4 regions of the Pseudomonas sp. AC211 genome follow, and region 1 is predicted to be linked to each of the others. Evidence: predicted binding sites of a transcription regulator. Region 1 holds the regulator's gene; each other region holds the start of a gene.
What was found. Region 1 encodes sigma-54, which starts transcription at its own class of promoters, with help from an activator protein. Its sites were predicted from a motif close to ANTGGCATNNANNTTGCTNT; they were not measured.
Positions count from the first base shown of each region.

Region 1 (2,201 bases):
CGGTGAGTAGATCGATGGCTGCGTACATGTCGTCATGTTCGGCGTTGGCGACTACTTCGCCCCCGGCGATGTGCAAAGTCGCTTCGATTTTCTGCTTGAGCTTCTCGACCTCCATGGTCACTTGCACGTTGGTGATCTTGTCGAAGTGGCGTTCCAATCGACTGAGCTTCTCGTCGATGTAGTCGCGTAGGGCGTCGGTCACATCCAGCTGATGTCCACTGATGTTGACTTGCATACCGCTTTCTCCTTATTGCCGTGTGTAAGAGACAAGCTAACGGGCTTGTCGCCGGAACACTTTGGCCTTGGATCAGTGTAGCCGTCTCGCCAGAGCGAGGTTCGCAGGCGAACCGGGTCAGGCGTTTACATCAGTCGCTTACGTTCACTGGAAGGCGCTATCCCGAGGGATTCGCGGTATTTGGCGACTGTGCGACGGGCTACCTGAATGCCCTGTGCCTCCAGTAAACCAGCGATCTTGCTGTCACTCAACGGCTTTTTCGCATTTTCCGCCGCAACCAGTTTTTTGATGATTGCGCGTATCGCCGTTGACGAGCATTCGCCGCCTTCGGAGGTGCTGACGTGGCTGGAGAAGAAGTACTTCAGCTCATAAATGCCACGCGGGGTGTGCATGAATTTTTGCGTCGTCACGCGCGAGATCGTTGATTCGTGCATGCCCACTGCTTCGGCGATGTCATGCAGAACCAGCGGTTTCATGGCTTCGTCGCCGTAGTCGAGGAAGCCGCGCTGGTGCTCGACGATCTGGCTGGCCACTTTCATCAGTGTTTCGTTGCGGCTTTGCAGACTTTTGATAAACCAACGCGCCTCTTGCAGCTGATTGCGCATAAAGGTGTTGTCGGCGCTGGAGTCGGCGCGGCGAACGAAGCCGGCGTATTGCGGATTGACCCGCAGCTTGGGCATGGCTTCCTGATTCAGCTCCACCAGCCAGCGATCGTTGTGCTTGCGCACGATCACGTCGGGCACCACATACTCCGGCTCGCTCGCTTCAATCTGCGAACCCGGGCGCGGGTTAAGGCTTTGAATCAGTTCGATGACCTGCCGAAGCTCGTCTTCCTTGAGCTTCATGCGGCGCATCAGTTGGCTGTAATCGCGGTTGCCGAGCAGGTCGAGGTAATCGCCGGCCAGGCGCTGCGCTTCGGGCAGCCAGGGCGTTTTCGCTGGCAGCTGACGCAGTTGCAGCAACAGGCACTCACGCAGGTCGCGGGCGCCAATGCCGGACGGTTCGAATTGCTGGATGCGGTGCAGCACGGCTTCGACTTCGTCGAGCTCGATATCCAACTCGGGATCGAACGCCTCCAGCACTTCTTCGAGGGTTTCTTCCAGGTAGCCTTGGTCGTTGATGCAGTCGATCAGGGTGACCGCAATCAGGCGGTCCTTATCGGACATCGGCGCCAGGTTGAGCTGCCAGAGCATATGGCTTTGCAGGCTTTCGCCAGCCGAGGTGCGGGTGGTGAAATCCCACTCGTCATCGTCGTTGGATGGCAGGCTGCTGGCACTGGTTTGGTAGATGTCTTCCCACGCCGTGTCGACGGGAAGCTCATTGGGAATGCGTTCGCCCCATTCGCCGTCTTCCAGATTGTCGACGGTAGGTGCCGAGGTTTCCTGGTAGCTGGTGTCTTGGTAGGACTCTTCGTTGTTCGGCGCGGGCGGCGCGCTTTCGGCGCCATCGGCCAGCGGATCGCTGTTATCGAAGTCCTCGCCTTCTTCCTGGCGTTCGAGCATGGGATTGGACTCCAGCGCCTCCTGAATCTCTTGTTGAAGATCCAGCGTGGACAGTTGGAGTAAGCGGATGGCTTGTTGCAGCTGCGGTGTCATCGTCAGCTGCTGGCCCATTTTTAGGACGAGCGATGGTTTCATGGAGGGGGCTTAAGACCTTATTCGCCGGCGCATACGCGCTTCCACAACGAGGGCGCCGAAGCGCCACCAGGAAGCAAATTATATGCCTAAGTCTGAGGCGTTTGCCTAGTCCTCAATCGAAGTCTGTAGTGCGCATCTGATTGCGGCTACAGAATGCTCTTAGAGGCGGAATTCGTGACCCAGGTAAACCTCTTTCACCAACTGGTTGGCGAGGATGGTTTCAGCGTCGCCTTCGGCAATCAATTGGCCGTCGTTGACGATGTACGCGGTCTCGCAAATATCCAGGGTTTCACGCACGTTGTGGTCAGTAATCAGCACGCCAATGCCTT
Region 1 is NZ_OZ409830.1:3,960,866-3,963,066, reverse strand. It holds gene hpf (ribosome hibernation-promoting factor, HPF/YfiA family) at 1-235, opposite strand, end outside; gene ACZZZP_RS18780 (RNA polymerase factor sigma-54) at 361-1,872, opposite strand; gene lptB (LPS export ABC transporter ATP-binding protein) at 2,032-2,201, opposite strand, start outside.

Region 2 (2,201 bases), 3.9 Mb from region 1:
GAGCCGGCGTTGAAGCCGAACCAGCCGATCCACAGCATGGCAGCACCTACCAGGGTGTAGCCCAGGTTGTGCGGTGCCATTGGGGTGGTGGGGTAGCCTTTGCGCTTGCCCATCACGATGCAGGCAACCAGACCGGCGATACCGGCGTTGATGTGCACCACGGTGCCGCCAGCGAAGTCCAGTACGCCCCAGTCCCACATCAGACCGCCGTTACCGCTCCACACCATGTGGGCGATTGGCGCGTAAACCAGCGTGAACCACACGCCCATGAAGATCAGCATGGCGGAGAACTTCATGCGTTCTGCGAAAGCGCCGACGATCAGAGCAGGAGTAATGATGGCGAAGGTCATTTGGAAGGTGATGAACACAGCTTCCGGGACCGCGTAGGTCAGGCTGGCTGGCGTGACGCCGGCCAGGAAGGCTTTGGACAGCCCGCCTACAAACGAATTGAAGTTAACAACGCCCTGTTCCATGCCAGTGACATCGAACGTCATGCTGTAGCCGTAAACGACCCACAGAATGCTGATCAGGCCGGTGATGGCGAAGCACTGCATCATCACCGAAAGGATGTTCTTGGAGCGAACCATGCCGCCGTAGAACAGCGCGAGGCCCGGGATGGTCATAAACAGCACCAAGGCGGTAGCGGTCAGCATCCACGCCGTGTCGCCGGTATTCAACACAACCTCGTCCGCCATGGCCAAGCCTGGGGTAACGAGGGACAAAAGGGCTCCTAGCCCTGCGAGCTTACGCAGAGTCATATTGTTTTCTCCTGGGGCGTTGGGTTCGGCGGCTTTTTAGATTGCGTCGGTGCCGGTTTCGCCGGTACGGATGCGGATGGCCTGTTCCAGATTGACCACGAAGATCTTGCCGTCACCGATCTTGCCGGTGTTGGCCGCCTTGGTGATGGCTTCGATAACGCGGTCCAGCTGATCATCAGCAATGGCCACGTCGATCTTCACTTTGGGCAAGAAATCGACCACGTATTCGGCGCCGCGATACAACTCGGTATGGCCTTTCTGACGACCGAAGCCTTTGACTTCAGTGACAGTAATGCCCTGCACGCCGATCTCCGATAGCGACTCGCGCACATCGTCCAGCTTGAACGGTTTGATGATGGCAGTTACTAACTTCATGAAACTCTCTCCCGTATTGGTGGACTTGCCCCAGGAAAAACGAACCCGGTTCAAGTCTAAGCGCAGTGTCTGGCTTTGTAACGCATCGAACGTCCTCAGGGAGGGCTCTCGACACAACCAATCGCTCCTGACGAAACGACTCCCCCCGCTTCGCCTTACGCAGCCGAACTGCATCGGTGCATGCGTCATAGCCCACTAAGCAGAAAGCTTGCCAGCTCAGGGAAAAGCTTGGAATTCAGCGAGTTATGGGGTCAAAGCTGCGCCGTGACCAAAGCGCCCGGGCGAGTCACGCTCAACAACGGTGCAAGCCTCACTTCGGCTACGCGCCAAAACCGTGCAAAACCCCTCGGCCTGGCGTCCTAATGCTGCGTGTTACACTGCCGGCCGACCAATTTGGAACCTTCTTATGCTGCCGCCTAAAGCCCTACTTGACGCCCTAAGCACCCACGCCTCGCGCTTGTTCAATGGCGAAACCCCCTTGCCGCGCAGCGAGTTCGAAAGCCAATTTAAAGTGCTGCTGCAAAGTGGCTTCAGCAAGCTCGACTTGGTTAGCCGCGAAGAGTTTGACAGTCAGATGGCCGTGCTTGCCCGCACCCGTGCGCGCCTTGAAGCGCTTGAGGCGAAGGTCGCTGAGTTGGAAGAAAAAGTTAACGCCGCCCAGCGAGTAATCCACTCGGACTGAGCGGCATGTGATCAAGGAGTGATCCATGTCTTTGGCTATCGTCCATAGCCGCGCCCAAGTCGGCGTCCAAGCACCCTCTGTAATCGTCGAAGCGCACTTGGCCAATGGCCTGCCCTCGTTGACCCTGGTGGGCTTGCCTGAAACCGCCGTCAAAGAAAGCAAGGACCGCGTGCGTAGCGCGATTCTGAATTGCGCCTTCGAATTTCCCCAACGTCGTATCACCTTAAACCTCGCTCCAGCCGATTTACCTAAAGACGGCGGCCGCTTCGATTTGGCCATCGCGCTTGGAATACTCGCCGCCAGCGGCCAGGTTCCATTGGCCGCGCTGGAACATATCGAATGCCTCGGGGAGCTGGCGCTCTCAGGCGCCTTACGCCCAGTACAGG
Region 2 is NZ_OZ409830.1:97,284-99,484, reverse strand. It holds gene ACZZZP_RS00445 (ammonium transporter) at 1-758, opposite strand, end outside; gene glnK (P-II family nitrogen regulator) at 795-1,133, opposite strand; partial or broken gene ACZZZP_RS00435 (accessory factor UbiK family protein) at 1,540-1,801, shown strand; partial or broken gene ACZZZP_RS00430 (YifB family Mg chelatase-like AAA ATPase) at 1,841-2,201, shown strand, end outside.
Region 2: glnK (P-II family nitrogen regulator) is a predicted target of sigma-54. The motif match lies at 1,330-1,349, and genes of this name have one in related genera.

Region 3 (2,201 bases), 3.7 Mb from region 1:
ATGGCGCCAAGCGGGTAGCCGCCCAGGCCTTCGTGCTGGCTGTGGATGATATAGAGAAGCTGATTGCGGATTTCCATACGCACCAGCAGCTCGGGATCTTTCAGCGAGATACCGGCAGCGCCGCACTGGCGACGCAATTGGCTGCCGACATAACGCTCGACGTCCATCGAACTGAAGCTGTGCTTGCCGGCGCGCTTGCAGCGCACGGCGAATACTTTGCCGGCCAGCTGATCGCCGAAGTGGGCTTTGCATTTTTCGACCATGTCGTCGAAATCGCCCAGCGGGTATTCGTTCACTTTCCAGGAACTGACCGATGCCGGAGATGCGCCCGAGGCGCTGTTTCAGCTCGGCCAGAACTCTGGGCTCGGTGAGACTGGTCTCGACGTCAATGTTGTCCCACACGCCGTCCACCACCAGATTCGGATCCAGGTCACGCATCACCGCACGAATATTCTTCGTGAGCTGGCGGATGAAGCGCGTACGCACCGGCCGGCTTTTTATGGTGATCTCGGGGAAGACTTTGACGATAAGTTTCATGAAAACAGTGCGCGCGAGCCTGGCCTAAATTAGGGGGCGCGGATTATAGCGGAAATTGCTCAAGGTTTAACCAGGCAATGCGTAGAAAGATCCGGCGCGCACCAAAATGCATCACGGCATTTACTGAGAGAATCATTTTGGTGCGTTGCGCCTCGTTCTTTTCACGCGCAGCCCCCGCAGCGCCTGACTTTCGAGCAACAAACCCACTTCGGGGCACTGGCATGCAATTTGCTCCCTTGTGAGGCAGGTTGCCCTGGCGGACTATGCCGCCCGGCTTCACCGTTTTATTTGGGGCTAAAAAATCACAACGCCCCACCATCTGGAGGACACCATGTCGAAGGCGCTTCAACTAATCAAAGATCACGACGTGAAGTGGGTTGACCTGCGCTTCACCGATACCAAAGGCAAGCAGCACCACGTGACCATGCCGGCCCGTGACGCCCTTGACGACGAATTCTTCGAAGTCGGCAAAATGTTCGACGGTTCCTCGATCCATGGCTGGAAAGGCATCGAAGCCTCCGACATGATCCTGCTGCCAGTAGACAGCACTGCCGTTCTCGACCCGTTCACTGAAGAGCCGACCCTGATTCTGGTCTGCAACATCATCGAACCGTCGACCATGCAAGGCTACGACCGCGACCCGCGTTCCATCGCTGCTCGCGCTGAGGAATACCTCAAGTCGACCGGCATTGGCGACACCGTATTCGTAGGCCCGGAGCCTGAGTTCTTCGTTTTCGACGAAGTGAAATTCAAGTCCGACATTTCCGGCTCGATGTTCAAAATCATCTCTGAACAAGCGTCCTGGAACACCGACAGCGATTTCGAAACCGGCAACAAAGGCCACCGCCCAGGCGTAAAAGGCGGCTACTTCCCGGTTCCACCAGTCGACCACGACCACGAAATCCGTACTGCCATGTGTAATGCCATGGAAGAAATGGGCCTGGTCATCGAAGTTCACCACCACGAAGTGGCGACTGCCGGCCAGAACGAAATCGGCGTGAAGTTCAACACCCTGGTTGCCAAGGCTGACGAAGTTCAAACCCTGAAGTACTGCGTACACAACGTGGCCGATGCCTACGGCAAAACCGCGACCTTCATGCCTAAGCCTCTGTACGGCGACAACGGCTCGGGTATGCACGTACACATGTCCATCTCCAAAGATGGCAAGAACACCTTCTCCGGCGAAGGCTATGCCGGCCTATCCGACACCGCTCTGTACTTCATCGGCGGCATCATCAAGCACGGTAAGGCTCTGAACGGCTTCACCAACCCGTCGACCAACTCGTACAAGCGTCTGGTCCCTGGTTTCGAAGCACCGGTAATGCTGGCCTACTCGGCTCGCAACCGTTCCGCCTCCATCCGTATTCCCTACGTGTCGAGCCCGAAAGCCCGCCGTATCGAAGCACGCTTCCCGGACCCGGCTGCTAACCCGTACCTGGCGTTCGCCGCTCTGTTGATGGCTGGCCTGGACGGCATTCAGAACAAGATCCACCCTGGCGATGCTGCAGACAAAAACCTGTACGACCTGCCACCAGAAGAAGGCAAGCTGATCCCACAAGTGTGCGGCAGCCTGAAAGAAGCTCTGGAAGAGTTGGATAAGGGCCGTGCGTTCTTGACCAAAGGCGGCGTGTTCAGCGACGACTTCATCGATGCCTACATCGAGC
Region 3 is NZ_OZ409830.1:266,594-268,794, reverse strand. It holds partial or broken gene thiI (tRNA uracil 4-sulfurtransferase ThiI) at 1-537, opposite strand, end outside; gene glnA (glutamate--ammonia ligase) at 869-2,201, shown strand, end outside.
Region 3: glnA (glutamate--ammonia ligase) is a predicted target of sigma-54. The motif match lies at 753-772, and genes of this name have one in related genera.

Region 4 (2,201 bases), 2.1 Mb from region 1:
CCGCCGGCCCCACCAACATGCCGTAGCCGCCGGAGCCTTGGGTTTCCTTGACCACCAAGTGTTCCAGATTGGCCAGCACGTGCTGCAACTCCACCGGCTTGCGGCACTGGAAGGTCGGCACGTTTTTCAGAATCGGTTCTTCGTCGAGGTAGAAGCGGATCATCTCGCCGACGTAGGGATAAATGGATTTGTCGTCGGCCACGCCCGTGCCGATGGCGTTGGCCAGCACCACATTGCCGCTGCGGTAGGTCGAGAGCAGACCCGGCACACCGAGCATGGAGTCGGGGTTGAATGCCAATGGGTCGAGGAAGGCGTCGTCGAGACGGCGGTAAATCACATCCACCTGCTTGGCGCCGGCGGTGGTGCGCATAAAGACTTTGTCGTCGCGCACGAACAGGTCGGCGCCTTCGACCAGTTCCACGCCCATTTCACGGGCCAGAAACGCGTGCTCGAAATATGCACTGTTAAAGCGCCCAGGCGTCAGCACCACCACGTTGGGGTTATCCAGCGGGCTGGAGCTTTTCAGGGTGTCGAGCAGCAAATTGGGGTAGTGGTCGATGGGCAGCACGCGCTGGGCGGCGAACAGCTCGGGGAACAGGCGCATCATCATTTTGCGGTCTTCGAGCATGTAGCTCACGCCGCTGGGGGTCCGCAGGTTGTCTTCGAGCACGTAGTACGTGCCATCGCCATCGCGCACCAGGTCAACGCCCGAGATATGCGCGTACAGATCGCGGTGCAGATTCAGCCCCTGCATCGCCAGTTGGTAACCCTCGTTGGCCAGCACCTGCTCGGCCGGAATGATGCCGGCCTTGATGATGCGTTGGTCGTGGTAAAGGTCGGCGAGAAACATATTCAACGCCTGCACCCGCTGGATGCAGCCGCGCTCGACAATGCGCCACTCACTGGCCGGAATGCTGCGCGGAATGATGTCGAAGGGAATAAGCCGCTCGGTGCCTTGGTCGTCGCCGTACAAGGTGAACGTGATGCCAGCGCGGTGAAACAGCAGATCAGCTTCGCGGCGGCGCTGCGCCAGCAACTCATCCGGGGTGTCGGCCAACCAGCGCGCGAACTCCCGGTAATGCGGACGGCATTCGCCGTTCGCCAGGTACATCTCGTCATAAAAGGTGCGGGTCATGCCGTACTCCTTGTCACCCGGACGTGCATAGGTATTGCAAAGCCCGAGCCATCCGTCTTATTCGTTAGATATCAATCACTTAAAAATAAGACACTTACCCTGCGCACCATAATCGCGCATTCCTTGACGCACCGTGCGTGGCCACGCCCTGTTGCGCGGCACCCTTGAAGATAGCCGCTTCGCTTGGGTGTTTCCTTATGACCAGTGGAGTTGGGGTTGATTGCAATTAAATATGGGGGATGGCTTCGAGGATCGGCGCGGTCGACGGTTGGGGTTCCAGGTTCGTTCAGGTAATGGTGCTCGCCATGCAAGCCTGGATCCCGAATCGTCGGACCGCCGCCTTCGCGAGGATGACGGTGGTTTTGAGGGATGGCCGTGTGTCAACTGACGCATTGCAGGTGTACAGAAATTCCAAACTAAACCTCCGTCATTCCCGCGAAAGCGGGAATCCAGTATTTCGGAAGGATCGCCTTTCCCTGAACGACTCTGGATCCCGAATCGTCGGACCGCCGCCTTCGCGAGGATGACGGAGGTTTTGAGGGATGGCCGTGTGTCAACTGACGCATTGCAGGTGTACAGAAATTCCAAACTAGACCTCCGTCATCCTCGCGAAAGCGGGGATCCAGTATTTCGGAAGGATCGCCTTTCCCTGAACGACTCTGGATCCCGAATCGTCGGACCGCTGCCTTCGCGAGGATGACGGAGGTTTTTTGTGGGAGCTGGTTCTTACTGACGAATCGCAGAAGTACGGAGCCCCCCAACAAAACACCCGTCATTCCCGCGAAAGCGGGAATCCAGTATTCCGGAAGGATCGCCTTTCCCTGAGCGACTCTGGATCCCCGCCTTCGCGGGGATGACGGTGGTTTTGAGTGACTGCTCCGTTCAGCCTGACAAATCGCAAAACCACGAAATCCCCAAAAAAAATACCCGCCCGCCCCACCTCACCCAAACGCCAACCCCAACCACCGCCGATAAAACCCCTCCGCCACCGCATTCAACGCCGCCACTTTCTCCGGCAAATCCTCAAGCATCTTGCGTTTCGACTGCTGACTCGGCTGGGTCTCGT
Region 4 is NZ_OZ409830.1:1,864,978-1,867,178, reverse strand. It holds gene ACZZZP_RS08980 (circularly permuted type 2 ATP-grasp protein) at 1-1,135, opposite strand, end outside; gene ACZZZP_RS08975 (type 1 glutamine amidotransferase) at 2,077-2,201, opposite strand, start outside.
Region 4: ACZZZP_RS08980 (circularly permuted type 2 ATP-grasp protein) is a predicted target of sigma-54. The motif match lies at 1,169-1,188, and genes of this name have one in related genera.